Regions from separate parts of the Nocardioides sp. YJ-D4 genome, predicted to be linked through region 2. Evidence: predicted binding sites of a transcription regulator. Region 2 holds the regulator's gene; each other region holds the start of a gene.
The links. The regulator LexA, encoded in region 2, represses DNA repair genes until DNA is damaged. The targets are predictions, from matches to a motif close to TCGAACANNTGTTCGA.
Positions count from the first base shown of each region.

Region 1: recA (recombinase RecA) is a predicted target of LexA. The motif match lies at 4,932-4,947, and genes of this name have one in related genera.
Region 3: ACW14X_RS06185 (DUF222 domain-containing protein) is a predicted target of LexA. The motif match lies at 5,050-5,065, and genes of this name have one in related genera.
Region 4: ACW14X_RS13980 (DUF222 domain-containing protein) is a predicted target of LexA. The motif match lies at 5,574-5,589, and genes of this name have one in related genera.

Region 1 covers NZ_CM132932.1:5,472,435-5,479,562, forward strand. Annotated here, with positions in the region: gene ACW14X_RS26110 (ABC transporter permease) at 1-117, shown strand, start outside; gene ACW14X_RS26115 (methyltransferase domain-containing protein) at 189-1,331, shown strand; gene ACW14X_RS26120 (DUF3046 domain-containing protein) at 1,347-1,541, shown strand; gene ACW14X_RS26125 (MFS transporter) at 1,538-2,776, shown strand; gene ACW14X_RS26130 (DUF305 domain-containing protein) at 2,833-3,477, opposite strand; gene ACW14X_RS26135 (DUF6153 family protein) at 3,570-4,013, opposite strand; gene ACW14X_RS26140 (DUF4396 domain-containing protein) at 4,146-4,892, shown strand; gene recA (recombinase RecA) at 5,141-6,199, shown strand; gene ACW14X_RS26150 (regulatory protein RecX) at 6,378-6,959, shown strand; gene ACW14X_RS26155 (phosphoribosyltransferase) at 6,956-7,128, shown strand, end outside.
Region 2 covers NZ_CM132932.1:2,284,935-2,292,062, forward strand. Annotated here, with positions in the region: gene ACW14X_RS10845 (hypothetical protein) at 1-802, shown strand, start outside; gene ACW14X_RS10850 (LysM peptidoglycan-binding domain-containing protein) at 916-1,293, opposite strand; gene lexA (transcriptional repressor LexA) at 1,476-2,243, shown strand; gene ACW14X_RS10860 (alkaline phosphatase D family protein) at 2,330-4,000, shown strand; gene ACW14X_RS10865 (MXAN_6640 family putative metalloprotease) at 4,075-5,631, shown strand; gene ACW14X_RS10870 (ATP-dependent DNA helicase) at 5,689-7,128, opposite strand, start outside.
Region 3 covers NZ_CM132932.1:1,291,810-1,298,937, forward strand. Annotated here, with positions in the region: gene ACW14X_RS06170 (cysteine desulfurase family protein) at 47-1,240, opposite strand; gene ppk2 (polyphosphate kinase 2) at 1,349-2,239, shown strand; gene ACW14X_RS06180 (phosphotransferase enzyme family protein) at 2,244-3,059, opposite strand; gene ACW14X_RS06185 (DUF222 domain-containing protein) at 3,729-5,000, opposite strand; gene ACW14X_RS06190 (GNAT family N-acetyltransferase) at 5,450-5,989, shown strand; gene ACW14X_RS06195 (endonuclease/exonuclease/phosphatase family protein) at 6,002-6,976, opposite strand; gene proB (glutamate 5-kinase) at 7,056-7,128, opposite strand, start outside.
Region 4 covers NZ_CM132932.1:2,943,964-2,951,091, forward strand. Annotated here, with positions in the region: gene ACW14X_RS13960 (aldo/keto reductase) at 43-1,044, opposite strand; gene ACW14X_RS13965 (helix-turn-helix transcriptional regulator) at 1,147-2,001, shown strand; gene ACW14X_RS13970 (glycosyltransferase) at 1,973-3,172, opposite strand; gene ACW14X_RS13975 (ArnT family glycosyltransferase) at 3,169-5,190, opposite strand; gene ACW14X_RS13980 (DUF222 domain-containing protein) at 5,639-6,913, shown strand.

The DNA.
Region 1 (7,128 bases), 2.9 Mb from region 2:
CTGACGCTCGGAGTGCCGTCGTGGGGCTCGCTGGTCTCGGTGGTCTACCTGCTGGTGTTCGGGGCGATCGGCCTCGTCGTCGTGCGCCGCCGGCTCGACGCCCTACTCCTCACCTGAGCGGCAGCAACTCGCGTCTCAAAGGCAGGATCTCCCTCGTGAGGTCCCGGGCGGGCCGTCAAGATTGATCCATGACTTATGACGCGATCGAGCCGGACACCAAGGACTGGACGTGGGTGCTCGACCGGCCCTGCCCGGAGTGTGGCTTCATCGCCGGTGCGGTGACCGCGGACCAGCTCCCCGAGATCGTGCGGGACAACGCGACGTACTGGGAGATCTACCTCACCGCCGACAACGCCCGCGACCGCCCCCAGCCCGGAGTGTGGTCGGCGCTGGAGTACGGAGCACACGTACGCGACGTCCACAGAGTCTTCGGCGAGCGGCTGCAGCAGATGCTGACCGAGGACGAGCCGCGGTTCGCCAACTGGGACCAGGACGAGGCCGCCCTCGAGGGCGACTACGCCGGCCAGGACCCGGCGGTCGTCGCCGAGCAGCTGATGGACGCCGCCGACGAGATCGCCACCATCTACGAGAAGGTCCCGCCGGACGCCTGGGGCCGGCGCGGGACCCGGTCCAACGGCGACGTGTTCAGCGTCGAGTCGCTGGGCCGCTACCACCTCCACGACGTCGTCCACCACCTGTGGGACGTACGCGCGGCCGCCAAGCAGGCAACCGTCGCCGCCTACGACGCCAGCGTCGCGACGTACGTCCAGGGCAGCTCGTTCGCCGAGGAGAACCGTTCGGTACTGGACAGGTTCCTGGCCGTGCTCGAGCCCGGCGACCACGTGCTCGAGATCGGCACCGGACCCGGCCACGACGCGAAGGCGCTCGAGGCCGGGGGAGTGCGGGTGCGGCGCACCGACATCAGCGAGGGGTTCGTGGCGCACCTGCGCAAGCAGGGGTACGCCGCTGCCTGCCTGGACCCGCTGACCGACGACCTGCGCGACCCGGTCCACCCCGACGTCCCCTATGCCGCGGTCTGGGCCTCGGCGACGCTGCTGCACGTGGCCCGCGACGACTTCGGGACGGTGCTCGCCCGGCTCGCCGAGGTGACCCGCCCCGGCGGTGCGCTGCACGTGTCGATGAAGGAGGGCGACGGCGAGGAGTGGACCAACCGCGGTCACATCGAGGCTCCCCGCCTCTTCGTCTACTGGCGCGAGCCCGCGCTCCGGGCGGCGCTGGACGAGGCCGGCTGGGAGGTGCTCGAGGTCGGGCACGCCGACGGACGCCTCGGCGACGTCTGGCTCGACGTCCTCGCCCGTCGGCGCGCCTGAGTAGCATTCGGGGCGATGAGACACACGGAGTTCTGGTCCCGGATGGACGAGGCGCTCGGCGCGGGCTACGCGCGAGCGTGGGCCCGCCAGTTCGTCATGGGCGACCTCGGCGGGCGCACCGCCCAGGAGGCCCTCGACGACGGCGTCCCGCCCAAGGAGGTCTGGGCCGCGGTCTGGAAGGCCCTGGAGCTGCCGGCGCGTGAGCGGTGACGCTGGCCGCACCGGCCTCGGTGGCCGCGGTCCAGAAGCGCACCATCCTCACCCTGGTCGCCACCCAGGCGGTCGGGGCGATGGGCATCACGATCGGCATCGCGACCGCCTCCCTGCTGGCGCGCGACCTGTCCGGCTCGGAGTCGATGGCAGGTCTCTCGCAGACGACCCAGGTGCTCGGCGCGGCCGTCGCTGCGTACGTCCTGGGGCGGGTGATGGACGTGCGCGGGCGCCGGTTCGGGCTGGTGGCGGGTTACCTGCTCGGGGCGGCCGGTGGGCTGCTGGCGGTGCTGGCCGGCGTGGTCGGATCGATGACGCTGCTGCTGGTCGGCGCCGTGCTGCTGGGCGCGACCACCGCAGCCAACAACGGAGCGCGGTACGCGGCCACCGACCTCGCGCCTGCCCGGAGCCGTGCGCGGGCGCTGTCGGTCGTGGTCTGGGCTACGACGTTCGGGGCGGTGATCGGCCCCAACTTGACCGGCGTCGCCGAGATCTTCTCCGAGGCCGTCGGGATCCCGGCCCTGACCGGACCGTTCGCGATCGGGTCGATGGGGATGCTGGCCGCCGCGCTGGTGGTCGGGGTCTTCCTGCGACCTGACCCGCTGCTGGTCGCCCGGGAGGGCGTCCCGGTCACCGAGAAGGCGAAGGGCACGAGCTGGCGCCGGGCGATCGCTGTCATCCGGGAGCGGCCCGCGCTGGCGGCGGCGGTCGTCGGGCAGGCCGCGGCCCACGCCACGATGGTCGCGGTGATGGTGATGACCCCGCTCCACATGGAGCACGGCGGCGCCGGACTGGAGATCATCGGACTGGTGATCAGCGGGCACGTACTGGGCATGTTCGCCTTCGCGCCGGTCGCCGGCTGGCTCGCCGACCGCGTCGGCCGGGCCGATGTGATGGCGCTCGGCGGCGGGGTGCTCCTGGTGGCCCTGGTCCTGTGCGCCGCGGCGCCTGAGGGCAGCTCTGCGCGGATCTTCGTCGGGCTCTTCCTGCTCGGCCTCGGCTGGTCGCTGGCCACGATCGCCGCGGCCACCTCGGTCGCGGACCACACCCCGCTCGAGGTGCGCGCCGACGTCCAGGGCACCGCCGACCTGATCATGGGCGTCGCCGCTGCCGCCGCCGGGGCGGTGTCGGGCGTGGTCGTCGACCTGGCCGGATATCCGGCGCTGGCGCTCGGCACGATCCTGCTGGTCACGGTGCTGTTCGGGGCTGCGTACGTGGCCCGTAAGGCGGCCTGACGGGCCTGCGTGGTGGGCAGGGCCGCTGGGCGGCGGCCCTGCCCACCACGGCGTCCTCAGCCGAGGAGCTTCTCCATGGTGTCGATCTCGGCGGTCTGTGACTCGACGATCGTCCCGGCCAGGTCGACGGCCGGCTTGAACCGGCCCTCGTCCTGCTCGGTCTCGGACATCTCGATCGCGCCTTCGTGGTGCTCGATCATCATCGTCAGCCACATCTCGCTGAACTCGGCGTCGGAGGCGTTCTCGAGGGCATCCATGTCCTCGGCCGACATCATCCCGGGCATGTCGTCGTCCATGGCCTCCATGGAGTCGGACATGCTGCTGTCCTCGCCGTCGCCGTGGCCCTCATGGCCGCCGTTGACGTGGTCACGCATCGTCGACGGCACCTCCTCGCCCCACTCCTGGAGCCAGCCGGACATGGTCTCGATCTCGGGACTCTGGGCCGCCCGGATCGAGTCGGCCAGCTCCTGGACCTCGGGCTCGAGGTTGCGGTCCATGGTCAGGTCGACCATCGACAGGGCCTGGGCGTGGTGCTGGATCATGTCGGTCGCGAAGGTGACATCGGCCTTGTTGTGCTCGGTCTCCGAGAGCTTCTGAGGCGCGTCGGCCTCGTCGTTGCCGCCGCAGGCCGACAGGGTGAGCAGCACGGCCAGGCCGGCCGCCGCCCAGGTCGCGCGGAAGAGGGGTCGTTGCGTACGCATCTGTTGTTTCTCCTTGTCAAGTGCTGATCACGGGCATCGCTGACCCACCTGCGGCCCTCGGCATGGCCGGGTCGCGGGTGGGGTCAGGCCGCTCAGCACCTGATGACGGAGTAGGCCCATACGGAGGGCGGACCGGTCGCGGGACAGGTGAGCAAGGGCGCGAATCCGCTGGTCCGGGACCAGTCGCGGACCCGCGAGAACCACCAGGCAGGAGTACGCCGCCACAGCCCGCTCAGCAGCAGCACGCCGGCGGCGAGCAGGAAGGCCGCGCACAGCATCATCGCCGTGTGCCCGTCGCCGCCCGGGTGACCGGCGTCGTCGGCCGCTCCGTGGCCGGTGTGCTCGAGAGCGTGCGTGTGCTCGACATGGGCGGCGGGCAGGCTCAGCGCGCCGTGCTCACCGTCGGAGTCGGTGCCATGGAGGCTCAGCGCATGCATGGCCAGCAGACCGGCGACCGTGACCACGACCGCTGCCAGCAGGCCGGCGCGGGCGACCGCACGGGTCCGCCGCTGTCGTCGTCGCGCTGCCGTCCACACACAGCACACCCTAAGGAGTCCTTCGTGGTTGGACAAAGTGAGGTCTCCGACCGGATGTCGCTTGCGAGTGCATACCCCCATGGGGTATGAATGTCGGGTAGGTACAACGGACCGAACGACCAAGGGAGCGACATGACGTCGCATGACGAGCATCTGCACGCCGGACACGACCACGGCGGGCATCAGCACTCGATGCACGAGGGCCATGAGGGTCATGGCGGCGAGCACTCGGCGCATGACGCGCACGGCGCGCACGGCGCGCACGGCGCGCACGGGGGCGGGGTGAACGCGATGGCGGCCAGCGCCACGCTGCACTGCCTCACCGGATGTGCGATCGGCGAGATCGCCGGACTCATGATCGGCACCGCCATCGGGCTCAGCACCGGATGGACGATCGCCCTGGCCGTCACGCTCGCGTTCGCCTTCGGCTACGCCCTCTCGACCCTGCCGCTCCTCAAGTCGGGCCTGGCCGTCGGTGCGGCGCTCAGCGTGGTGCTGGCCGCCGACACCCTCTCGATCGCCACGATGGAGCTGGTCGACAACCTGGTGATGGCGCTGATCCCCGGGGCGATGGAGGCCGGCCTGGTCAACGTCGTGTTCTGGATCGGGATGATGATCGCCCTCTCGGTGGCCTTCGTGGCGGCGTTCCCGGTCAACCGATACCTGCTCCAGCGGGGCAAGGGGCATGCGCTCACCCACCAGTACCACGGCGCGGAGCCGGTCCAGGAAGGCGTACGCCGCTTCATCCCGTCCTTCTCGAGCGGTGCCCTGGCTGCGGTGATCATCGCCTTCATGCTCGGCGGCCTGTCGGTCGCCGTCGCCGACGAGATGGGTGGCGGCTCGGCCCCCGCCGAGCAGGTCGAGATGCAGGGCCACTGAGGATTCGACGACCCCGACACGCCCGAACAGGTGTTCACATCGAACGCTTGTTCGGGCTAGTGTGTGGTAGTAGGTGGAGCGTGGTTCGTGCTATCGCCCAGGCAAAAACCGGGTCGTGAAACACCGTGCCAGAGGGTCCCGTTCAAAACTGTCGGTGGTCCCGTCTAGCGTCTGCCTTGATGACGACGAAGACACGTGGACAAGCGGCAGGCAAGGGGAAGAAGTCTGCCCCTCAGGAAGGAAAGAACATGGCGGCAGGTGATCGCGAGAAGGCATTGGACGCCGCTCTCGCCAACATCGAGAGGCAGTTCGGCAAGGGCTCGGTCATGCGGCTGGGCGATGAGACCCGGGCTCCGCTGGAAGTGATCCCGACCGGCTCGATCGCGCTCGACGTGGCGCTGGGTCTGGGCGGTCTGCCCCGCGGGCGGGTCGTGGAGATCTACGGTCCGGAATCCTCGGGTAAGACGACGGTGGCCCTCCACTCGGTCGCCAGCGCGCAGCGCGCCGGCGGCATCGTGGCCTTCATCGACGCCGAGCACGCGCTCGACCCGGAATACGCGAAGAACCTCGGCGTCGACACCGACGCCCTGCTGGTCTCCCAGCCCGACTCGGGTGAGCAGGCCCTGGAGATCGCCGACATGCTGATCCGCTCGGGTGCGCTCGACCTGATCGTCATCGACTCCGTCGCGGCGCTGGTGCCGCGGGCCGAGATCGAGGGCGAGATGGGCGACAGCCACGTCGGTCTGCAGGCTCGACTGATGAGCCAGGCGCTGCGAAAGATGACCGGTGCGCTCAACAACTCCGGCACGACCGCGATCTTCATCAACCAGCTGCGCGAGAAGATCGGCGTGATGTTCGGCTCGCCCGAGACCACGACCGGTGGTCGCGCGCTGAAGTTCTACTCCTCGGTGCGACTCGACGTGCGCCGGATCGAGACGCTCAAGGACGGCACCGACATGGTCGGCAACCGCACCCGCGTCAAGGTCGTGAAGAACAAGGTCGCCCCGCCGTTCAAGCAGGCGGAGTTCGACATCATGTACGGGAAGGGCATCTCCCGCGAGGGCGGCCTGATCGACGTCGGTGTCGAGGCGGGCCTGGTCCGCAAGGCCGGCGCTTGGTACACCTACGAGGGCGACCAGCTCGGTCAGGGCAAGGAGAACTCCCGCAACTTCCTCAAGGACAACCCCGACCTGGCCAACGAGCTGGAGAAGCGGATCCTGGAGAAGCTCGGGGTCGTGCCGACGGTCGACGCCCCGGCCGACGGCGAGGCGCCCGTAGCCGAGCCCGCCGGCGTCGAGGACTTCTAGGTCCACAGGCACCGGCTGACCCGTGGCTTCGTCAAGGCCTGACCGTTCGTCCACCCAGGATCCCTGGGTGGACGAACGGCCCGCGCCCGACTGGCTGGGCGACGTCTCGCTCGGCGTAGAAGCCTGGGCCGGCAAAACCCCGTTGGTTGAGCCGGATTCGCGAGGCACGAGCGAATCCGTGTCGAAACCAACACGGTCGCGTCGACGACAGAGCCGCCCCGCAGACCCGGCCGACCCGAAGAACGACCCCGAGCCCGACCACGAGGCGATCGCCCGCAAGATCCTCCTCGACGCCCTGACCGGCCAGGCGCGCAGCCGCAAGGAGCTCGCCGACAAGCTGGAGAAGAAGGAGGTCCCCGCAGCCCTGGCGACACGGCTGCTGGACCGCTTCGAAGAGGTCGGCCTGATCGACGACGAGGCCTTCGCCAAGGCATGGATCGCCAGCCGGCAGCCCGGAAAGGGCCTGGCGCGACGAGCCCTGGCTCAGGAACTGCGCCGCAAGGGCATCGACGACGACGTGGCCCGCGACGCGCTCGACGAGATCGACCCCGACGACGAGCGTGAGGCCGGCCGGCGGATGGTCCGGCGCAAGCTGCGCTCCATGGAGCGCTTCGACGACCAGACCAAGACCCGGCGTCTGGTCGGGATGCTCGCCCGCAAGGGATACGGCGCCGGTGTGGCCTACAGCATCGTTCGCGAGGAGCTCGCTCTGGCCGATGACGATGGCGCCGACGGTCTCGTGTCAGAATCCGACCTGTGAGTGAGCAGCAAGAGCGCGAGATCCTGACCTACGACCTCTTCGGCACCGCAGTGCGCGACATCGCCCAGAAGGTCGTCGACAGCGGCTACGAGCCCGACATCGTGCTCTCCATCGCCCGAGGCGGCCTGGCCCTCGGGATGGGCCTGGGCTACGCCCTCGACGTGAAGAA
Region 2 (7,128 bases):
CGGCGCCTGGGCGAAGCTCGCCATCGCGGCGGTCGTTGCAGTCGCCTGCCTCTTCCTGACCTTCACCTTCGCCGGGAAGGCCTGGCGGGCCTTCTCCGGCTCCCCCACCACGCCACCCGCCGACGACTACGCCGGTAGCCACTCCAACGCCTACGTCGAGGAGCAGGACTACTCGGCCCCGGCCTACTCCGACCAGGCCTACCCTGAGCAGGCCTACCCGGAGCAGGACTACTACGGCACCGGCTCCTACGGCTACGACGACACCGGTTCGTACGGCCGGCACAGCTCCGACACCGGGAGCCAGCCGCCCTACGGCGACACCAGCAACCGCTCGGCCTACACCGACACCGGCTCCCAGTCGCCCTACGGCTACCCCAGCAGCGACCAGGTCTACGGCAACACCGGCAGCCGGGCCGCCTACGGTGCACCGTCCTACCAGCCGCCGACCAGCCCGCCGCCCGCCCCGCAGCCCTACTACTCCAGCCCGCCGACACCGACGTCGACGCCGCAGAGCACTTCGGGGTACGGCTCGCAGGGATACGGCACGGACAGCTACCCCACCCAGCAGGCCGGCTCCCCTCAGTATCAGTCGGGCGCCTACCAGACCCCGACCGGCTACGGCCAGACCGGCTCGCGGGCTCGCCTGACCCAGGACCCCGCCGCGACCCAGGCGATGCCCACCCAGCGCCAGCCCCAGGAACCGACGGCCGAGCCGGACGACGAGTGGCCGCCGCGACACAGCACACGCAACAAGCAGTGGCCGCCTGCCGAGCCGGACAGCCCCTACCGCGGGCGCCACTGACCCGACACAGCGAGAGTGCTGCAGACGCTTCCCATCGTCTGCAGCACTCTCACTTTTCCCCGGTAGCCGGCCGCCAGGGTCGAAGGAGCAGCCGGACATCTATGCGGCGCCGCCTACGGCGCGGTCGGAACGATCAGCGTCTGTCCGGACACGAGCATCGAGGACTCGAGACCGTTGAGCTCCTTGATCCTCTGCTCCATCTCCCGAATCGAGGAGTCGGTGCCGGCGACGGCCTTCGAGGAAATGTCCCAGAGCGTGTCGCCATCGCCGACGACCATCGTGTGGGCGGAGGTGGAGGGGCTTTTGTCGGCACCGTTCTCCACCGCGAACGCCACCCGCGCCCCGATCAGCGCGATCCCGAAGAGCACGACGAGCGCGAATGCGAACACGACGACTCGGCCGCGACGCGTGAGCCGCACGGTCGAGCGACGCACCTCCGGCGCCGGACGCGGCGGCTCGGCTACGGGCAGCACATAGACGGTTGCACTCATCTCACGGCCTCCTGATCACAAGTCTCTCGATCACGTGTTCGATCGAGCACATGTTCGAAGGTAGATCACGTGTTCGAACAACGCAAGTAGCGACCCCAAGAATTTTCGAACGCCGACACGCGCCGCCCGCGAGGTCGAACAAATGTTTGATGTCGTGGTGCCAGAGGGACTAATGTGATGACATGACCACGCAGAAGACAGGCACCGGATCAGGCGGTTCGAAGAAGAGCCGCGTCCGCGAGCTGCCCGACGGGCCGCCGGACGCGACCGGGCTCACGCCGCGTCAGCAGCGCATCCTCGCTCACCTGCGCGACAGCATCGAGCAGCGCGGCTACCCGCCCAGCATGCGCGAGATCGGGGCCGCGGTCGGGCTGACCAGCACCAGCAGCGTCGCCCACCAGCTCCGTGCGCTCGAGCAGCGTGGTCTGATCCGCAAGGACCCGAAGCGACCGCGCGCTCTCGAGGTCTTCCTCCCGGAGGTGATGGCCCACCGCAAGGCCATGTCCGGCGAGGAGCCCGAGTCGACGATCACCGCCGAGGCCGACATCAACCCCAACCCCGACGCCGCCATGGTCCCCCTGGTCGGGCGGATCGCGGCCGGTGGCCCGATCCTGGCCGAGGAGACCTCGAGCCAGCAGAGCATCGAGGACGTCTTCCCGCTGCCCAAGCAGCTGGTCGGCAACGGCGACCTCTTCCTGCTCTCGGTCTCCGGTGACTCGATGGTCGACGCGGCGATCTGCGACGGCGACTTCGTGGTCGTGCGCCAGCAGCCGACCGCCGAGAACGGCGAGATCGTGGCCGCGCTGATCGACGGCGAGGCCACGGTCAAGACGCTCTCCCGCAAGGACGGCAAGGTCTGGCTGCTGCCGCACAACGCGGCGTACGAGCCGATCGACGGCACCCACGCGACCATCCTCGGCAAGGTGACGGCGGTTCTGCGAAGCCTCTGAGCCCTCCCGGAACCAGTCGGGGAACACTGCGTGAAATCCAGCCGCCGGCCCATGACAGGGCCGGCGGCTGCGTCGTTCCATACAGCGTGACCCAGACGCAGATCGACCGCCGGACCCTCATCGCCGCCGGGCTGGCGACCGCCGCAGGGGCCGGAGCCATCGCTCTTCCCGAGCCCGCCGAGGCCGCGGGCAGCACGCTCAACCACTTCCAGCACGGTGTCGCCTCCGGTGACCCGCTCCCGGACCGCGTGGTCATCTGGACCCGGGTCACGCCGACCGCGGACGCGACCCCGGGGTCCGGGCAGGGTGAGGAGGTCCTGGTCCGCTGGGAGGTGTCACCCACCGCCGACTTCGGCCGCGTCACCGCGAAGGGATCCCAGCAGACGGGCCCCGACCGCGACCACACCGTGAAGCTCGACGTCTCCGGCCTGGCCCCGGAGAGCTGGTACTTCTACCGCTTCACCTACAACGGCCAGACCAGCCGGGTCGGCCGCACCCGCACCGCTCCGGCCGCGGACGCAACCCCGGAGAACGTACGTTTCGGGGTGGTCTCCTGCTCCAACCTGCAGGCAGGCTGGTTCGCGTCCTACCGCCACCTGGCCGCCCGCGACGACCTGCACGCGATCCTCCACCTGGGCGACTACCTCTACGAGTACGCGCCCGGCGAGTACGGCTACGGCATGACCAACGAGGACGTCCGGCCGCACGAGCCGGCCCACGAGATGCACACGCTGGCCGACTACCGGATCCGGCACGCGCAGTACAAGCGCGACGCCGACCTCGCCGCCGCCCACGCCCGGCTTCCCTGGATCGTCACCTGGGACGACCACGAGTCGGCCAACGACGCCTGGCTGCTGGGCGCCGAGAACAACGAGCCCGGCGAGTACGACTGGATCGACCGCAAGACCAACGCCAACCAGGCCTATGACGAGTGGATGCCGCTGCGCGTCGACGGCACGGCCACGGTGGAGACCGACGGCCACCTCCACGACCGCATCTACCGGCGGCTGCGCTTCGGCAACCTGCTCGAGCTGAGCATGCTCGACCTGCGCTCCTACCGCTCCCAGCAGGTCGCCCGCACCGACCTCGCCGGCGTCGACGACCCCGACCGCACCATCACCGGCGACGAGCAGCTTGCCTGGCTCAAGGACGGCCTGCTCACCGATGCCCAGTGGAAGATCGTCGGCAACCCGGTGATGATCGCGCCGGTCACGTTCGGCGCGCTCCCGAAGAGCCTCATCAGCCCGGTCAACGACGTCACCGGCCTGCTGCCCGACAACGGCATCGCCTACAACGTGGACCAGTGGGACGGCTACACCGCCGACCGCACCGAGCTCTTCGAGCACATCCGCAACAACGCGATCACCGACACCGTCTTCGTCACCGGCGACATCCACTCGGCGTGGGCCTGCGACCTGCCGTACGACTCCGCCGTCTACCCGCTCGGCAGGACCGCCGGGGTCGAGTTCGTGGCCACCTCGGTGACCTCGAACAACCTCAAGGACATCCTCGGTGCACCGCGCCGCACGGTCAGCCTCACGGTCGAGAACATCATCAGGACCGCCAACCGCCACGTCCGCTACCTCAACTTCGACGACCACGGCTTCTCCGTCCTCGACGTGACCCGCAACCGGGCTCAGATGGACTGGTACGTCATCGGCGAGCGCAAGGACTCCAACACCGCCGCCACCTGGACCAGGTCGTACGCCACCGCAACCGGAAGCAACAGGCTCCATCACGTCACGGAGCCCGTCTAGGCCGTGTCCCCCGGACACAGCGGCGCCGTGCGCTTAGACTGCCCAGGTCTGCCTTCCCGAACGTCTGGTATCTCATGCGAAACATTGCCCGCCGGATCAACCGCAAACAACGATCCCTCGTCCTGATCGCAGGCATGGTCGTCGCGACATTCGTCGCCACCATGCCCGCAACCGGTTCGACGCCGGCGACCTCGGTGAAGACCGGCGGTGACACAAGCGCCGAGCAGCCGGTGACGGAGAAGGCGGCCCGGGAGGCGCTCGCCGCGGCCAAGAAGGTCAAGCGCAACCAGTCGGTACGCGGCGCCCGCCAGGTCGTGCCCGGGCGGCACGTCGCCGGCCGGCCCGACGCGACCATCGCGCTGACCGACCTGTGGAACGCCAAGGACGCCCTGGACGGCTCCAACAAGGCGGCTGCGCGTGAGCTGCTCGCCCGCCCGCGCACCGCTACCCAAACCTGCAGCGACGCGGTCTGCGTCCACTACACGCCGGGCAAGGGCGGCGACCGCGCCTCGTCGACGTACGCGAACCAGGTCCGCGACGTGGTCACGAAGGTCCACAACCTCTACGTGCAGGCGGGCTACCGCAAGCCCGCAGCCGACAAGTCGGTCACCCCGGGCAAGGTCGACATCTACCTGGAGAACCTCTACGACGAGGGCTACTACGGCTACTGCGCGCCGGAGACCAAGGTCTCCAAGACCGCCGCGACGGCGTACTGCGTCATGGACAACGACTACGCCACCAGCGAGTACGGCACGGTCAACACACCCACCGAGAACCTCCGGGTGACCGCCGCCCACGAGTACTTCCACGCGGTCCAGTTCGCCTACGACGCCGGCGAGGACCGTTGGATGATGGAGTCGACCGCGACCTGGGTCGAGGACGAGGTCTACGACAGCATCAACGACAACCGCCAGTACCTGGGCTACGGCCAGCTCGAGGACCAGCGCAAGCCGCTGGACAACTCCTACGCCTCCAACCTCGGTATCTACGGCAACTGGATCTTCTTCCGCTACCTGTCCGAGCGCTTCGCCAGGGAGCGCGGGACCCTGCCGGAGGTCGTCCTCTCGATCTGGAACCGAGCGCCGTCGACCTACTCGACCACCGCCATCCGGCAGGCGCTCGCCGCTCGTGGCACCACGCTGAAGCAGCAGTACATCCGCTTCGCCGCCGCCAACCTGGCCCCCTCGAAGACCTACAGCGAAGGCCGGTTCTACTACCCGCCGGTCTACGACGGCCGCACTGCGCTGCCCGCCAAGCGCCAGACCGTCGACGGCCAGTTCACCCTCAAGCACCTGACCTACGCCTCCCAGCGCCTCGTCCCGAAGAACGTCGGCAAGGGCTGGAAGCTGCGGGTCAAGGTCGACGTGGCCCGGCCCAACGCCAACGGCGCCGTGGTGAGCATCTTCCGCACCGACGGCACCCGCGGCGTCTACTACCTCAAGCCCAACAGCAAGGGCATCGCCACCAAGACCATCGAGGGCTTCTCCTCGAAGCGGATCCGCAAGGTCGAGGTCACCTTCGCCAACGCGAGCAGCAACTTCAACTGCGGCCAGGGCACCGCGTTCTCGTGCCACGGCATCGCGACCCCCGACAAGGCCACCCACCGCTGGTGGGCGAAGACCTACCGCTGACCCTCAGATCACGCCGAGTCGGCTCGTTCCAACGAGCCGACTCGGCGTGATTTTCGGTCAGGACGAGGCCATCTCCGACAGTCGCTTGAGGGCCTTCCGTACGACGTCGGGGTCGGTCGTGGCCCACATCGGCGGCAGGCTGGCCTTGAGGAATCCGCCGTAGCGGGCGGTGGCCAGGCGGGCGTCCAGGACGGCCACCACGCCACGGTCAGTGGTGGTGCGGATCAGCCGGCCGGCACCCTGGGCGAGCAGCAGCGCGGCATGGGTGGCGGCGACCTGCATGAACCCGTTGCCGCCGGCCTTGTCCGCCGCCTGCTGCCGGGCTGACATCAGCGGGTCGTCGGGCCGCGGGAACGGGATCCGGTCGATGATCACGAGCTGGCAGGTGTCGCCGGGGACGTCGAGGCCCTGCCACAGCGACAGCGTGCCGAAGAGCACCGTGTGCGGGTCGGCGACGAACTGCGCGGCGAGCTCCGGCAGCTGCGCGTCGCCCTGGGCCAGCGTGGTCAGGTGCGGCAGCTTCTGGCGCACGACCTCGGCCGCGGCCTCGGCGGCGCGCCGGGAGGAGAAGAGCCCGAGCGTACGCCCGTCGGCGGCGTCGACCAGGTCGACGATCTCGTCGAGGGTCTTGGCGCCCATGCCATCGCGTCCGGGAGGAGGCAGGTGGCGGGCGACGTAGAGGATCCCCTGCTTGCCGTAGTCGAACGGGCTGCCGACGTCGAGCCCGATCCACGGCAGCACGTCATCGGTACGCTGCGCCCCGGCGCCCACCTCGGTGCGCTCGTCCGCCTTGAGCCCGAGGGATCCGGCCACGGGGCCGAAGTCGCCGCCGAGCTTGAGGGTCGCCGAGGCGAAGACGACGGTCTTCTCGGTGAGCAGCTTCTCGCGCATCTGCGCCCAGACCTGCAGCGGCGCCACGCAGAGCCGCGGCGGGATCCGGTCCCCGCCCTCGTTGAGCCAGATCACGTCGTGCTCGGAGGCGGCGGCCATCCGCTCGGCGGTGGTGAAGACCTCCTGGAGGCCGCCCTTGGCCTGCTGGAAGCCGGGGTCGGCGCCCTCGGAGTCCTTCGGCTTCGGAAGCGCGGAGAGCGCGGACCGAGCGGCGTCGCGCACCAGCACGAGCGCGTCCGAGACGACCTCCGGCAGCGTGATCAGCCGCCCGGGCGAGGTCTCGTTGATCGCCGCCCGCAACGCGTCGGAGGCGTCGGCGAGGTCATCGGCCTCGGAGCCCTCGATGTGCTTCTGGGCCCGTCGGGCGGCCCGCTCCACCTCGGCCGCGGTCAGCTCGTCGGTCGCCGCCTGGGTCACCCGGGCGACGAGCTCGTGGGCCTCGTCGATCACCACGGCGTCGTACTCCGGGATCATCGGCACGCCCTCGATCGCGTCGATCGCGAGCAGGGAGTGGTTGGTGACGATCAGGTGGCTCTTCTGGGCCTTGTCGCGGGCGACCTCGGCGAAGCACTCCTCACCGAAGGGACACTTGGCGGCGCCGAGGCA
Region 3 (7,128 bases), 990 kb from region 2:
GGACGCGGCCCGATGCAGGCTCCAATGTTCGCTCGCTGACGCTCGCTCATCGCTGCAACCCCGCAGCCCGGCCGCGCTCGACCGCAGGTCCGATGGCCGCGACCAGCCGGTCCACGTCCTCGGCCGTCGTGGTGTGGCCGAGCGAGAAGCGCAGCGAGGAGCGCGCCTGCTCGTCCGACTGGCCCATGGCCAGGAGCACGTGCGAGGCCTGAGGTACGCCGGCCGAGCAGGCCGCACCGGTCGAGCACTCGACCCCGGCGGCGTCGAGCAGCATCAGCAGCGAGTCGCCCTCGCACCCGGGGAAAGCGATCTGGGCATTGTTGGGCAGCCGGTGGCGGCCCAGCGGCGCGAGGGCCGGGCCGTTGAGGTGGGAGTCCGGAACGACCGCCAGCACCTGCTCGACCAGCTGGTCACGCAGGGCGCCGACCCTGGTCGCGTACGCCTCCTGCTCCTTGACCGCCAACTCGACGGCGGCCGCGAAGCCGACGATGGCCGCGGTGGCGTGGGTGCCGCTGCGTACGTCTCGCTCCTGGCCGCCTCCGTGGACCAGCGCGGTCAGCTCGAGCTCACGGCGCACGACGAGCGCCCCGGCGCCCACCGGGCCACCGAGCTTGTGGCCGGTCAGGGAGAGCGCGTCGACGCCGCTGGTCGCGAAGTCGACCGGCACCGCGCCGACCGCCTGGACGGCGTCGGAGTGGACCGGGATGCCGTACTCGGCGGCGATCGCGGCGATGTCGGCCACGGGCTGCAGCGTGCCGACCTCGTTGTTGGCCCACATCACCGAGATGAGCGCCACCGACGCGGGATCGCGCTCGATGGCCTCCTGCATCGCGGCGAGGTCGATGCGGCCGGTCGCGTCGCACGGGATGAGCTCGACCTGAGCTCCCTCGGTCGACTCCAGCCAGTGCAGCGGGTCGAGAACGGCGTGGTGCTCGACGGTGGAGGCCAGGATGCGGGTGCGGGCCGGGTCCTGGCCGCGGCGGGCCCAGTAGGCCCCCTTGAGCGCGAGGTTGTCCGCCTCGGTGCCACCGGAGGTGAAGACGACCTCACCCGGCCGGGACCCGAGCGCCGCCGCGATCCGTTCTCGGGACTCCTCCAGCACCCGGCGGGCACGGCGGCCCGATGCGTGCAGCGAGCTCGCATTGCCGACCAGTGCCAGCTCCGCGGTCATCGCCTCGATCGCCGCCGAGGCCATGGGCGTGGTGGCGGCGTGGTCCAGATAGACGGTCCGGGGGTTCATCGTCTACCAAGGGTACGGCGCAGCGGGTGTGCTCCACGAACCGCCGTCGACGGTCCGGGCGAGCTGCCGCGCTACCTGACGTTCACCTCGGATCTCTAGGTTCGTGCCATGTCCCAGGGATTCCGCGAATACATCGACAACCTGATCACCGAGGGCCACACGATCGGCGAGGATCACGATGACGACCCCGTACTCCTGGACCCGGCCGGCAAGGCCGTCGACACCTGGCGCGAGAACTATCCCTACACCGAGCGGATCGCCCGCGAGGTCTACGACGAGCAGAAGTACCTTCTCCAGGTCGAGCTGCTGAAGTTCCAGCGCTGGAACGACCGCGTCGGCGGCAAGCACGTGCTGATCTTCGAAGGCCGGGACGCGGCCGGCAAGGGTGGCACGATCAAGCGCTTCATGGAGCACCTCAATCCCCGCTACGCCCGCACGGTCGCGCTGTCCAAGCCGTCGGACCGGGAGTCGCAGCAGTGGTTCTTCCAGCGGTACGTCCAGCACCTGCCCACCGCCGGCGAGATGGTCCTCTTCGACCGCTCCTGGTACAACCGCGCCGGCGTCGAGCGGGTCATGGGCTTCGCCTCCGACGACCAGTACGAGCAGTTCATGCACCAGGTGCCACTCTTCGAGCAGATGCTCGTCGACTCCGGCATCACGCTCACGAAATTCTGGTTCTCGGTGGGACGGTCGGAGCAGCGGACCCGCTTCATCATCCGCCAGATCGACCCGGTACGGCAGTGGAAGCTCTCCCCGATCGACGTGCAGTCGCTGGACAAGTGGGACTCCTACACGGCTGCCAAGGAGGAGATGTTCCGCCGCACCGACACCGACTGGGCGCCCTGGACCACGATCCGCTCCAACGACAAGAAGCGCGCCCGCCTCAATGCGATGCGCTACTTCCTCGCCCACCACGACTACGACGAGAAGGACCCCGAGGTCGTCGGCACCCCCGACCCCCTCATCGTCCAGCGAGGCATCGACGCCGTCGGCGACTGATGGATCAGCCTGGCCACCGGATGCTCCGCACGTGCGCCTCGATGCCGTCCGCGAGCGAGCCGGCGTCGTCCTCGGTCAGCGGAAGAACCGAGTCGTACGCCGCGACGAACGCTCGGCGCACGTCGGCCGGTGTCGGGCGCCAGTGGTGGTAGCGCGTCCCGAGCAGGACGGCGGCCTGAGCGAGGTCGTCCACCCGGCGGCGGTACGTCGTCTCCTCCAGGTCGAGGACCGCCGTGATCTTGCCGCCTGACCAGATGATGTTCGCCGACCTGAAGTCGTTGCCGACCAGCTGGGCGCCGAGTGTCGGCGGCTCGTCGGTGGGGATCCGCTCCGGGTAGTCGGCCATCGCGGCATGCATCCTCGCGAGCATCTCACCCGCAGCCCGGACCTGAACGGGATCGGTGACGTCCAACAGCTCCCCATCGACCACCCGCTGAAGCCCGAGCGAGAACCCGTCGACCTCCACCTGGACCCTGCCGTCCCGAGCCGCCTGCGGCATCGACACAGGTATCCCACGCTCGCCCAGCCACAACGTGAGCCGTGCGATCGCCGCCAAGCGCGCGAACACGCGTGGGCGCATCGACCACTTGGCGATCATCCGAGAGCTGTCGACGACGAGCCACGCCAGGCAGTTGGCATCACTGATCACCAGCCGCTCGCACGCGTCCACCCTTAGCCCCCAGTGCTCGGCCAGTACGCCGGTCACCCAGTCCATCGCCTCGGCTGCGGAAGCGAAACCGAACCGCTCGATGAGCGCGGCACCTGGGTCGGCGGACTCCCAGAGCATGCTGATCTTCGGCAGCTCTTCGACGTCGGTCATAGCCTGCAGTCAAGCAGGTGGGGTCTGGCCGTCATGAGGTGTTGCGTGGTGCTCGATCTCGAATGGCTGATGGCCGCCGACCCTTTCGGGAGGGTGTTCTCGCCAGATCCCGGAGTCAAGGACGGCCTGCGGCCGCCGGCTTCGCCGGCCGCTTCGCGGTCCTTGACACCGGGCTCCGTCGAGAATTTTGGCTGGCTATCGGGTCGGCGGCGGGGTGTGGCGCGGATTCCTTTGGTTGCGTACGTGCTTGGGGACCGGCGTTGGTGAGTCCTCGAGGCTGGAGGCCTCGTCGTGCTTTTACAAGACGATGACACGTTGTGAACGCTTCACAAGGTGGCCCGGAGTACGGGGGCGACGGCCGCGGCAGAGTGGACGCTGCTGCCTCAGCTGGCTACCGGCCATGCCCGTTTCAGGCGGTCGCCTGGACGGATGGGCAGGGTCATCAGGTGGCGATTGATACGCCCCGGACTGCCAGCACACCAACTGCAGCGCCGTCCGGATCAGCCCTCACCGCCGCATAGCATCGGCAGGTTAGCCACCCGGTAGGAGTGGCACGACAGGACGGTGTGAGGACGCAGTTCAGCGATCGGCCCACCGGGGGCTCGGATGAGTACAGGCACGGCGACGCAGGCCCGGACCGATGACGCGCCGGAGCCCGCCGCCCGGGGATCAGCTGGTTCGGGTGCGCCGAGTGAACCGGATCCGCCCATCCGGGAGCCGCTCATAGACGTAGTCGGGATCGTGGATCCGGCGATGATCACTCGCACACAACAAGACCATGTTCGCCAGATTCGTGAGGCCGCCCTCAGACCACGGTTTCAGGTGGTGCGCCTCGGTCCAGGCCGCGGGGGCGTCGCAGTCTTCGGCCTGGCAACACTTGTCCCGTAACCGGAGGGCCTTGTGTTGGACCGGATACGCCAACCTCGCGGTCCGCCCGAAGTCGAGGATCTCGGAGTCGGTGCCGAGCACGACCGGGACGAGGTCGGCGTTGCAGGCCATCCGGCGGGCCTCCGCGGCGGTGATCTGCTCCCCATCGAAGCCGAGGGCGGCGGTGCCGAGGTCGTTGCGGAGGTCCTCGAGGCTCATGGTGATGAACACCGTGGTCCCGTGGCCACCGTGGCGGGGCAGCTGGTCGACGTCGTAGGTCTCGATGACCCGGGCGAACGCCTGCCCGAGGAGCCGGTCGTAGGGGGCTTTGCGGCCCTTGTCCTCGGCCGAGAGCTTCCTGGGCTGGGCCAACGAGTCCAACAACGTGCGGAGCCGCATCCCGATCGCACGCGAGACCCTCGCGTGGATGTCGATGGTGCCGTCGCCGTTGTCACGAGACTGGAAGAAGGTCCGCCGCTGGGCGTGCTCCTCTTCGCGCTGGAGCGCCTTTGCTTCGGCGGCCTCGAATCGTTCCGGGTCGATCTCAGCGAGAATCCGGCGGCCGACGATCTTCAACTCGTTCGCGGTCAACCGGGCGGCATAGTCCACGAGCAGCTTCTCGGCCAGGACCAGGTCCTCTGCGCTCGCTGCGGGATCGGCCTCGATCTGGTCGAGCGCCTGGGTGATCACCCGGGCCTTGTCCTGGGAGACCACACCCTCGGCCAGGCCGTCAGCCACGAGGTCGTACTTGGTCACCGCTGCCGCGAGTTTGATCTGCGAGCAAGCCACGCCCTTGTCGACCAGGAGGTCGGTCCGCATCCACCCGGAGGCGTCCTTCGCGCCGGTCTCCTCAGCAATATCGCCAGCAGACGCGAGCACCCGCAGCTTCAATGCCGCTTGCTGGGCCTGGAGCTTCTCCAACCGCTCCAGCAGATCCTTCTTCTGCTCCGTGCGCCAATAGGCCGGATCGGTCGAGAGGAGATCTTGAAGGGCGGTCTCGATGGCCGCCAGGGCAGCGTCGATCGCATCCTCGGGGTTGGTGCCCCAGGGGTCGATCGAGCGGCCGAGACTCATCGCTGCCCTCTCCTTCAGAGGTGTGCTGTGATGTGTCCGATTCTACGCTTCCAACACCTGCTTGACCATCTATTTTCCCTGATCAACCGCCGTTTTCGCAGTGAGCGAACGACCTCGTATCTGTGGATGGTAAGTGGCCCGAAGGGCCACCCTTCCGCCCCATTAACATCACCTGTCCCAAGCAAGATTCCGCTGCGCCACACCCGGGCCGCCGCCCCGATAGCCAGCCAAAATCTTTCTCGACGGGCCCCGGTGTCAAGGACCGCGAAGCGGCCGGCGAAGCCGGCGGCCGAAGGCCGTCCTTGACTCCGGGGTGCGTCGAGAAGACCCTCAAAGAACGGGTCGGCGGCCCACCCCAGCCCCAAATCACAGCGCTAGGACAAACCAGAACCACCCACGTACCCCAAAAAGAACCTGCCCAACCCCGAACCCAGCTACCGTCCAAGAACATGAAACCCCTGGGCGACGTCCCCTGGCCCCCAGCCCCGATCCACACCGAGCGCCTGATCCTCCGACACACCAAACCCGAGGACAGACCTGGACTGGTAGAGCTCCTCTCGGACGAGACCGTGCAGGCGTACCTCGGCGGCCCACAGCACACCCGAGAAGAGCTGGAAGAGCTGATCCCGGAGGATCCGAACACCAGGCCCGGAATCTTCGCCGTCGAGCACGCGGGCGAGTTCATCGGCAGGATCACGATCCAGCGCCGCGACCGGGCGTGGGCGCACCACGTACGCGAGGAGGGCGACGAGGTCGAGCTCGGCTATGAGTTTCTCAGGACATCGTGGGGCGCGGGCATCGCGACAGAGGCGACCAGAGCCGCGCTCGGCTGGATCGAGAAGACGCTCCCGGGCGAGCCGGTCGTCCTCACCACCCAGGTCGCCAACGAGCGCTCCCTGCGCCTGGCCCGCAGGCTCGGGTTCGTCGAGGTGGAGCGGTTCCTGAGCTTCGGTGCCGAGCAGTGGTTCGGGGTGCTCAAGAGCAGCTAGCCCGGCGGAGCCTCACTCCTCGGGAGTCCCGAGGTAGGCGACCAGCGCCAGGTGGTCGGAGCCTGGCACCTCGACCGTCTCCGTCGCCAGCGCGACCAGGTCATCCCCGATCAGGACGTGGTCGATCGCGGTCGACGGCGGAAGAGGTACGCCGGCGAACCCCTCGGTCGGCCAGGTGGGCTGCCATCCGGCGTTGCTGGCCCGGGCCGCGTCCTGCAGGTCTGCGTCGTCGAGCAGCCGGCGGACCGTGTGGTGGTCGAGCGAGGCGTTCAGGTCACCGAGGACGAGGTCGGGCTTCTCCGCGGCCGTCTCCTCGATCATCAGCTCCTGCTCGGCCGGCCAGGATGCGAGCGTGGGCGGCGCCGGATGCGCGACGACGACCCGCCGCTCCCCCACGTCGGCGACCCACGACCCCATCTCCGTCGCGATCCGGCGCGACTTGGTGATCGGCTGGTCGGCGAAGATCATCGTGCCCGCGGTGCCGGGGGCGGCCTCGCCGATCCAGTAGGGCAGCTGGTCGCGCAGCGTCCTCGACAGCTTCGCGAACGCCTCCGGGGTGATCTCCTGGATGGCGAGCACGTTGACCTTGTGCGCACGCACCGTCTCGACCACGACATCGGTGTCGCCCTTGCCCTCGAGAAGGTTGGTGGTCATCACGGTCAGCGGCTCACCCGCGCTGGTCGCGCGGGACCCCGCGTAGAGCGGCGCCTGCCAGGCCACGTGCACCGCCAGCAGCAGCGCAACGACCCCGGCGACGACCGCCAGCCGGATCCGCCCGGGGCCGCTGGCCAGCCAGACCAGAACCAGGACCGCGACCAGGCACAGGGCGTACATCCCGACGCCGAAGGGCGCGAACGCGGCCAGGCGCACCGCCCGCAGATCCGTGCTCGCCAGTGCCCGGGAGAACGTGATCGCCAGCGCCGGCAGGCCACAGAGGACGAGCACTCCCCACGCCAGCGCCAACGGCACCCACCGAGCTCGGCTCACGCGGCCACCTCCGTAGCGCAAGCGCCAGAGTACGGAGCCAGCCGCGTGGAGTGCTCGACGGTCGCTCGCTGGCGCTCGCTCATAGGACGACCAGGTCGTCGCGGTGGATGACCTCCCGAGCGTACGCAGCCCCGAGATTGGCTTCGAGATAG
Region 4 (7,128 bases), 660 kb from region 2:
CGTCCGGAGTTCGTCCGGAGTCGCCGAGGCCGGTCGTCCGGGTCAGCCTTCGCTGTCGAGCTGTGCCATGAACTGGGTCGGGTAGCGGTCGCCGCGGGCGGCGCCGACGGGCACGGCGGCGTCGATGCGAGCGAGATCGGCGTCGTCCAGGGTGACCTCGTTCGCACCTGCCATCGACTCGACCTGGCTGACCCGGCGAGAGCCGATGACGGGGACGATGTGCTCGCCGCGGGCGGCCACCCAGGCGATCGCGAGCTGGGCCAGGGTGACCCCCTTGGCCGCGGCGATCTCCTCCAGCGTGGTGAGCAGAGCGCGGTTGTGGTCGAGGTTGTCGCCCTGGAAGCGCGGCATGTGGGCGAGCGAGCCGCCGACGGTTCCGCTACCGCCGATCAGGCCACGGCCGAGGACGCTGTACGCGGTGATGCCGATGCCCAGCTCGCGACAGGTGTCGAGGATGCCGTTGGTCTCGATCCCCCTGCTGAGCAGGGAGTACTCGATCTGCAGGTCGCTGATCGGGGCCACCGCGGCGGCCCGCCGGATCGTGTCGGCGCTGACCTCGCTGAGCCCGATGTGGCGTACGTATCCCGCCTCCACGAGCTCCTGGATCGCGCCCACGGTCTCCTCGATCGGCACCTGCGGGTCGAGCCGTGCAGGGCGGTAGATGTCGATGTGGTCGGTGCCGAGCCGCTGGAGGGAGTACGTCAGAGATGACCGGACCGCCTCGGGACGGGCGTCGAAGCCGGCCGGCATCCCGACCGGGGTGAGCAGTGCGCCGAACTTCACCGAGAGCACCACGTCGTCGCGCTCGCGCTCGCGCAGCGCCCGGGCGATCAGCATCTCGTTGTGGCCGGCACCGTAGAAGTCGCCGGTGTCGATCAGGGTGCCGCCGGCATCGAGATAGGCGTGGAGGACGCGTACGCCCTCCTCGTCGTCGACCGCGCCGTAGGCGCCGGAGAGGCTCATCCCGCCCAGTGCGGGGGAGGTGACCGTGGGTCCGTTCTTGCCGAGCTGTCGGCTGCTGAAGGTGATGTCGTGGGTCGTCATGCCACCCAGCGTGCGGCGGTCGAGCGGCCCTCGGCAGGCACGGCACATCCAGGGACGAGCCGTCCCTGGATAACCGGACACCACCGGCGGAGGATGAGGAGCGTGACCGACCGCCGTGAGCTCGCCGACTTCCTCCGCCGTCGCCGGGAGCTGCTCCGGCCCTCCGATGTCGGCCTCCCGGACGGGTTGCGGCGGCGTACGCCTGGACTTCGGCGGGAGGAGGTCGCCTCGCTCGCGGGGGTCTCGACCGACCACTACACACGGCTGGAGCAGGCGCGCGGGTCGGCGCCCTCGGAGTCGGTGCTCTCCGCGATCGCGCGGGCGCTGCAGTGCGATCTCGATGAGCGCGACCACCTCTTCTACCTCGCCGGGATGACGCCGCCTCCGCGGCGGGCGGGCCATTACGTACGTCCCGGCCTGATCGCCCTCGCCCGGCGGCTGACCGACATCCCCGTCGTGATCTGCACCGACACCGGCGAGATCGCCTGGCTCAACTCGCTCGCCACCACGCTGCTGCCGCCGCTGCCCGACGGGCCCGGCCGGGGCCGCAACCTGATGTGGCGCTGGTTCGTCGAGCCCGACCGCCGGCCGGCGCCGCGGGAGGACTGGGACCGGATGTCGGCGAGCCATGTGATGGATCTGCGGGCGACGTACGCCCGGCGGGCCGGTGACTCCGACATCACCTCGCTGGTGCACGACCTCCTCGCGGCGAGCGAGGAGTTCCGCGGGCTGTGGGAGCGGCACCAGGTCGGCGTGCGGCGTGCCGACGTGAAGACGTTCATCCATCCGGAGGTCGGCGCGGTCGCCGTACGCTGCGAGGTCCTGCTCACCGAGGAGGCCGACGTGAAGCTGCTCGCCTACTTCCCGGCCGAGGGCACCGATGCCGCGGAGAAGCTCGAGCTGCTTCGCGTCATCGGCACCCAGCGGCTCACGAGCGCGGACTCATCACCCACCTGAGGGCGATGAAGCGGATCAGCGTGGCCGCGGCGTTGGCGGCGACGAGCACGACGATCTCGAACGCTCGCGCAGGTGTCGGCGCGGCCAGGTGGAGGAGCGCGAGCGATCCCGAGGTCAGGGCCAGCCCGACACCGAAGGCGGCCAGCCCGGCGACGTGATGCTTCACCGCGCCCTGCCGCGCGGTGATCCCGAAGGTCAGCCGGCGGTTGGCCGCGGTGTTGGCGACCGCGGTCGCCAGGAGCGCGATGAGGTTGGCCGCCTGCGCTCCGACGGCGGTGCGGAGGAGAACGTAGAGGAGCAGGTACGCCAGCGTGCTCATCACCCCGATGGCCCCGAACCGGATCACCTGAGCCGCCAGGCTCGGGCTCCGCACGGGCCCGGGAGGACGTACGCCATCAAGGTTGATCCGGCCGCTGACCAGCCCGAACAGCAGCCTGCTGATGCCGGCCAGGTCTTCCTTGATCGTGGTGGCGATGTCGACGCGCGAGTCGGGGTCGTCGACCCAGTCGACCGGCACCTCGTGCACGCGCAGCCCGGCCTCGGAGGCGAGGACGAGGAGCTCGGTGTCGAAGAACCAGCTGTCGTCCTCGATCAGGGGGAGCAGCTTCTCGGCGACGTCGCGGCGGAGCGCCTTGAAGCCGCACTGCGCGTCGGTGAACTCCGCGGACAGGACCCCGCGCAGCAGCAGGTTGTAGCCCTTGGACAGGAAGTCCCGTTTGGGGCCACGCTCGATCCGGCTGCCGCGGGCCAGCCGGGACCCGATCGCGACATCGGAGTGGCCGGAGAGCAGCGGGGCGAGCAGGGGCGGCAGGGCCCGCAGGTCGGTGGAGAGGTCGACGTCCATGTAGCCGACCACCTCCGCTCGTGACGTGGACCAAGCCGCCTTGAGCGCTCTGCCCCGGCCCTTCTCGTCCAGGTGGATCGCGCGGACCCGGGTGATGTCGGTCGCGAGCCGCTCCGCGATCTCCCAGGTGCCGTCGGTGCTGGCGTTGTCGGCGATCGTGATCGTCGTGGAGTAGGGCAGGGTGCGCAGGTAGCCGTCGAGGTGGCGTACGGACTCCTCCAGGCCCTTCTCCTCGTCGTGGACCGGGATCACCAGGTCGATCGTCGTCAGCAATCGCTTCTCGTCGACGACCCGCAGGCCACCCGAGAGTGTCGTGTCCGCGGTCATGCGGCCCCCTCGGTCAGGTCGTAGACCGTGGAGCTGCCGATCGTGGTCTGGGTGAAGTTCTCCTCCACCCAGGCGCTGATCTGGGAGGCGCTGGAGGTCTCGTCGCTGCTGCCTCCGGCGCCTCGCATGCCGCCCATCCCGCCGCCGGCGATGAAGTAGTGGATCTCGCCGTTGGCGACGTACTCCTGGAACTGCTCGAGCGTGATGCTGTTCGAGGTGCCGTTGAAGCCGCCGATCGCCATCACGGCCTCGCCGGTCTCGAGCTGGAGGCCGGCTGCGGTCTGGGATCCGATCGTCGCGGCCACCCAGGTGTAATGGCCGGCGTTGGTGCTCACCGCCTCGGCGAGCTCCTCGTCGACCGCGCCGCCGCCCATCATTCCGCCTCCGCGGGTCCCGCCGGGGTTGCCGCCGGGCATACCGCCGGGCATCTGCGGGGCCTGGCCGGTGGCACCGTCGGCGGTTCCGCCCGGCATCTGGCCCGTCGGCGGGGCTCCGTTCTGGGTCTGAGCGCCGGGGCCGCCGGCACCACCGGGGCGACCACCGCGCATCCCGCCCATGCCGCCGCCCTCGTACGGACCGGCGGTCACGATCGAGCCGGTGTGGGCTGTGCCGATCGTCTGGATCGCGTACGCCGCGGGCCCGAGGCCCACGCTGACGGCTGCCGCCGCGAGGACCGCCGCGGCTGCCCGGCGGGTGAATCTGTCCGCGAAGACGAACGCGGCGGCGACCCCGAGACCGATGATCAGGACGGGCCAGCGCAGCGCGTCGTACGGCTGCTCGCCCGACTGCCCGAGGAGCACCCAGCCCCACACGGCGCTGCCGGCCATCGCGACCGCCAGGGTGACCCGGGCGAAGAGGCTGTCGCGGTCGCGCCACATGATCACTGCGCCGACGGTCGCGGTGATCGCGATCCACGGGGCCAGCGCGACCACGTAGTAGTCGTGGTAGATGCCCTCCATGAAGGAGAAGACCAGGCCGGTGACGAGCATCGTGGCGCCGCTGAGCATCAGCGCGGCACGGGTCAGGTCGGTACGCGGCGCCTTGCGCAGCGCGACGAGCCCGGTGACGAGGAGGAGCAGAGCCGCGGGAAGCAGCCAGGAGACCATCCCGCCGGAGACTCCCTGGAAGAGCCGCAGGACTCCGGCCGCGCTGGAGAAGCCGGCGTTGCCGAGGCCGCCGTAGTCGCCGCCGTTGAGCCGGCCGACACCGTTGTAGCCCAGCGTCAGCTCGAGGAGCGAGTTGCCGGTCGAGCCGTCGATGTAGGGGCGCCAGGACTCGGGGATGAGCTCGACGATCGCGATGTACCAGCCCGCGCTCACGACCGTGGCGACGAAGCAGGCGATACCGTGGGTCATCCTCCTGCCGAAGGAGCCCTTGCCCGCGATCAGGTAGACGACCGCGATCGCCGGGATGATCAGGAACGCCTGCAGCATCTTGGTCAGGAACCCGAAGCCGAGCAGCACACCGGCCAGCACCATCCACCTGCCCCTGCCGGTCTCGATCGCCTTCAGCGTCGAGAACCCGGCACCGACCAGCAGCAGGAGCAGCAGCGCATCCGGGTTGTTGAACCGGAACATCAGCGCCGCCGCCGGGGTCAGCGCGGTGAACGCCCCCGCCGCGATCGCCGCCTGCCACGGCGCGACCTTCTTCACCAGGGCGAAGACGAGCCCCACCGTCCCGACGCCCATCAGCGCCTGCGGAACCAGGATGCTCCACGAGGACAGCCCGAAGAGGCGTACGGACAGGCCCATCACCCACAGCGACGCCGGCGGCTTGTCGACCGTGATCGAGCTGCTCGCGTCGAGCGCACCGAAGAACCACGCCTTCCAGCTCTCGCCGCCGGCTTGTGCGGCGGCGGAGTAATACTGATTGGCGTATCCGGACTCTGAGAGCGTCCATAGGTACGCCACTGCTGTGAGGGTCAGCAGGATGGTGAGCGCTGTGCGCTCGGGGGTGGGGCGCCAGCTTCTTGTCTTCGCCGGTGTTGTCGCCGTTGGTGGGTCGAGGAGTTGGGTCATGGCGACCACGGTCGGGGGCGGGGCTGTGGGGGTCGTTTTTTGTGGCTGTGAGTGGGCTATGGGCCTTTGATGGCTGATGTGTTTTCAGGGTTGGGGTGGGCCGCCGACCCGTTCTTGGAGGGTCTTCTCGACGAACCCCGGAGTCAAGGACGGCCTGCGGCCGCCGGCTTCGCCGGCCGCTTCGCGGTCCTTGACACCGAGGCCCGTCGAGAAAAAATTGGCTGGCTATCGGGGCGGCGGCCCGGGTGTGGCGCAGCGGAATCTTGCTTGGGACGGGTGAGGTTGATGGGGTGTGAGGGTGGCCCTTCGGGCCACTTACCATCCACAGATGCGATGCCGTTCGCTCACCGCGAAAACAGCGCGTGAACAGGGAAAATAGGTGGTCAAGCAGGTGTTGGAAGCGTAGAATCGGACACATCACAGCACACCTCTGAAGGAGAGGGCAGCGATGAGTCTCGGCCGCTTGATCGACCCCTGGGGCACCAACCCCGGCGATGCGATCGACGCTGCCTTGGCCGCCATCGAGTCTGCCCTTCAAGACCTCCTCTGCACTGATCCCGCTTACTGGCGCACAGGCCAGAAGAAGGACCTGCTGGAGCGGTTAGAGAAACTCCAAGCCCAACAATCGGCACTGAAGCTGAGGGTGCTCGCCGCGGCCGGCGATATCGCCGAAGAGATCGGTGCCAAAGACGCCTCCGGGTGGATGCGCGCCGAACTCCTCGTCGACAAAGCCGTGGCTCGCTCGGAGATCAAACTCGCGGCGGCGGTGGCCAAGTACGGCCTCGTGGCTGACGGCCTGGCTGAGGGTGTGGTGTCCCAGGACAAGGCCCGGGTGATCACCCAAGCCCTCGACAAGATCGAGACCGACCCCCTTGCCAGTGCTGAGGATCTGGTGTTGGCGGAGAAGCTGCTGGTCGACTACGCCGGTCGCCTGACCGCGAACGAGCTCCGCATTGTCGGACGACGGATCCTGGCAGAGATCGATCCGGCCCGGTTCGAGGACGCCGAAGCCAAAGCACTCCTCGCCGAGGAAGAACGGGCTCAGCAGAAGACCGCCCTACGGGTGTGGGACAACCACGACGGCACCGTCGGGTTCGACGGGGTGCTGCCGGTCTCGATGGGGATGAGGTTCAAGCGGCTGGTGGAGGCCTGGGCCCAGCCCCGTAAGCAGCAGCTTGTTGCCAAGGGTGCGTCCTTGCCGCCGTGGGAGCGGTTGATGGGCCAGGGCTTCGCCCGGCTGCTCGAGACGATCGACCCCGCCGGGCTGCCCCGCCACGGTGGTGATGCGACCACCATCAACGTGGTGATCTCCCTGGAGGAGCTCCGCAAGGACCTCGGCATCGCCACCCTGGGCTACGACGAGACCAACGGCACCACCATCAGCGCGGCCGAGGCGAGGCGGATGGCGTGCAACGCCACCATCATCCCCTGGGTCCTCGGTGGCGACAGCGAGGTCCTCGACGCCGGCCGAGGCAGCAGGTTCTTCCAGCCCATCCAACGCAAGGCCATGCGGTTGCAGCAGAAGTGCTGCCAAGCCGAAGGCTGCGACATGCCACCGGAGTGGTGCGATGCCCACCACCTCGACCCGTGGGCCGCCGGCGGGAAGACAGACCTGAAGGACGGGGCGTTGTTGTGTCTCCATCATCACCGCCTGGCCCACGCACCCGGCTATACCCATGAGCGGCTACCCGATGGGACCATCAGGTTCACTCGTCGCCCCTAACCGACTGGGCGAGGAATCATTTCACCGGGTCCTGCCCACCTTCGGGCCCGATGACTCCAACCATCAACCTGTCTTCGGTTCTTGCCGAAGCCGGCCGCTCCAATGCTCGACGAGCGTTCCGGTCGGCTTTCTGGACTCCACGCTCGCCGTTTCCCCACTCGTAGGGACGCTTCCCCACTCCAGTGAAGGTTCCCCACGCTCCGGAGGATGGGGAT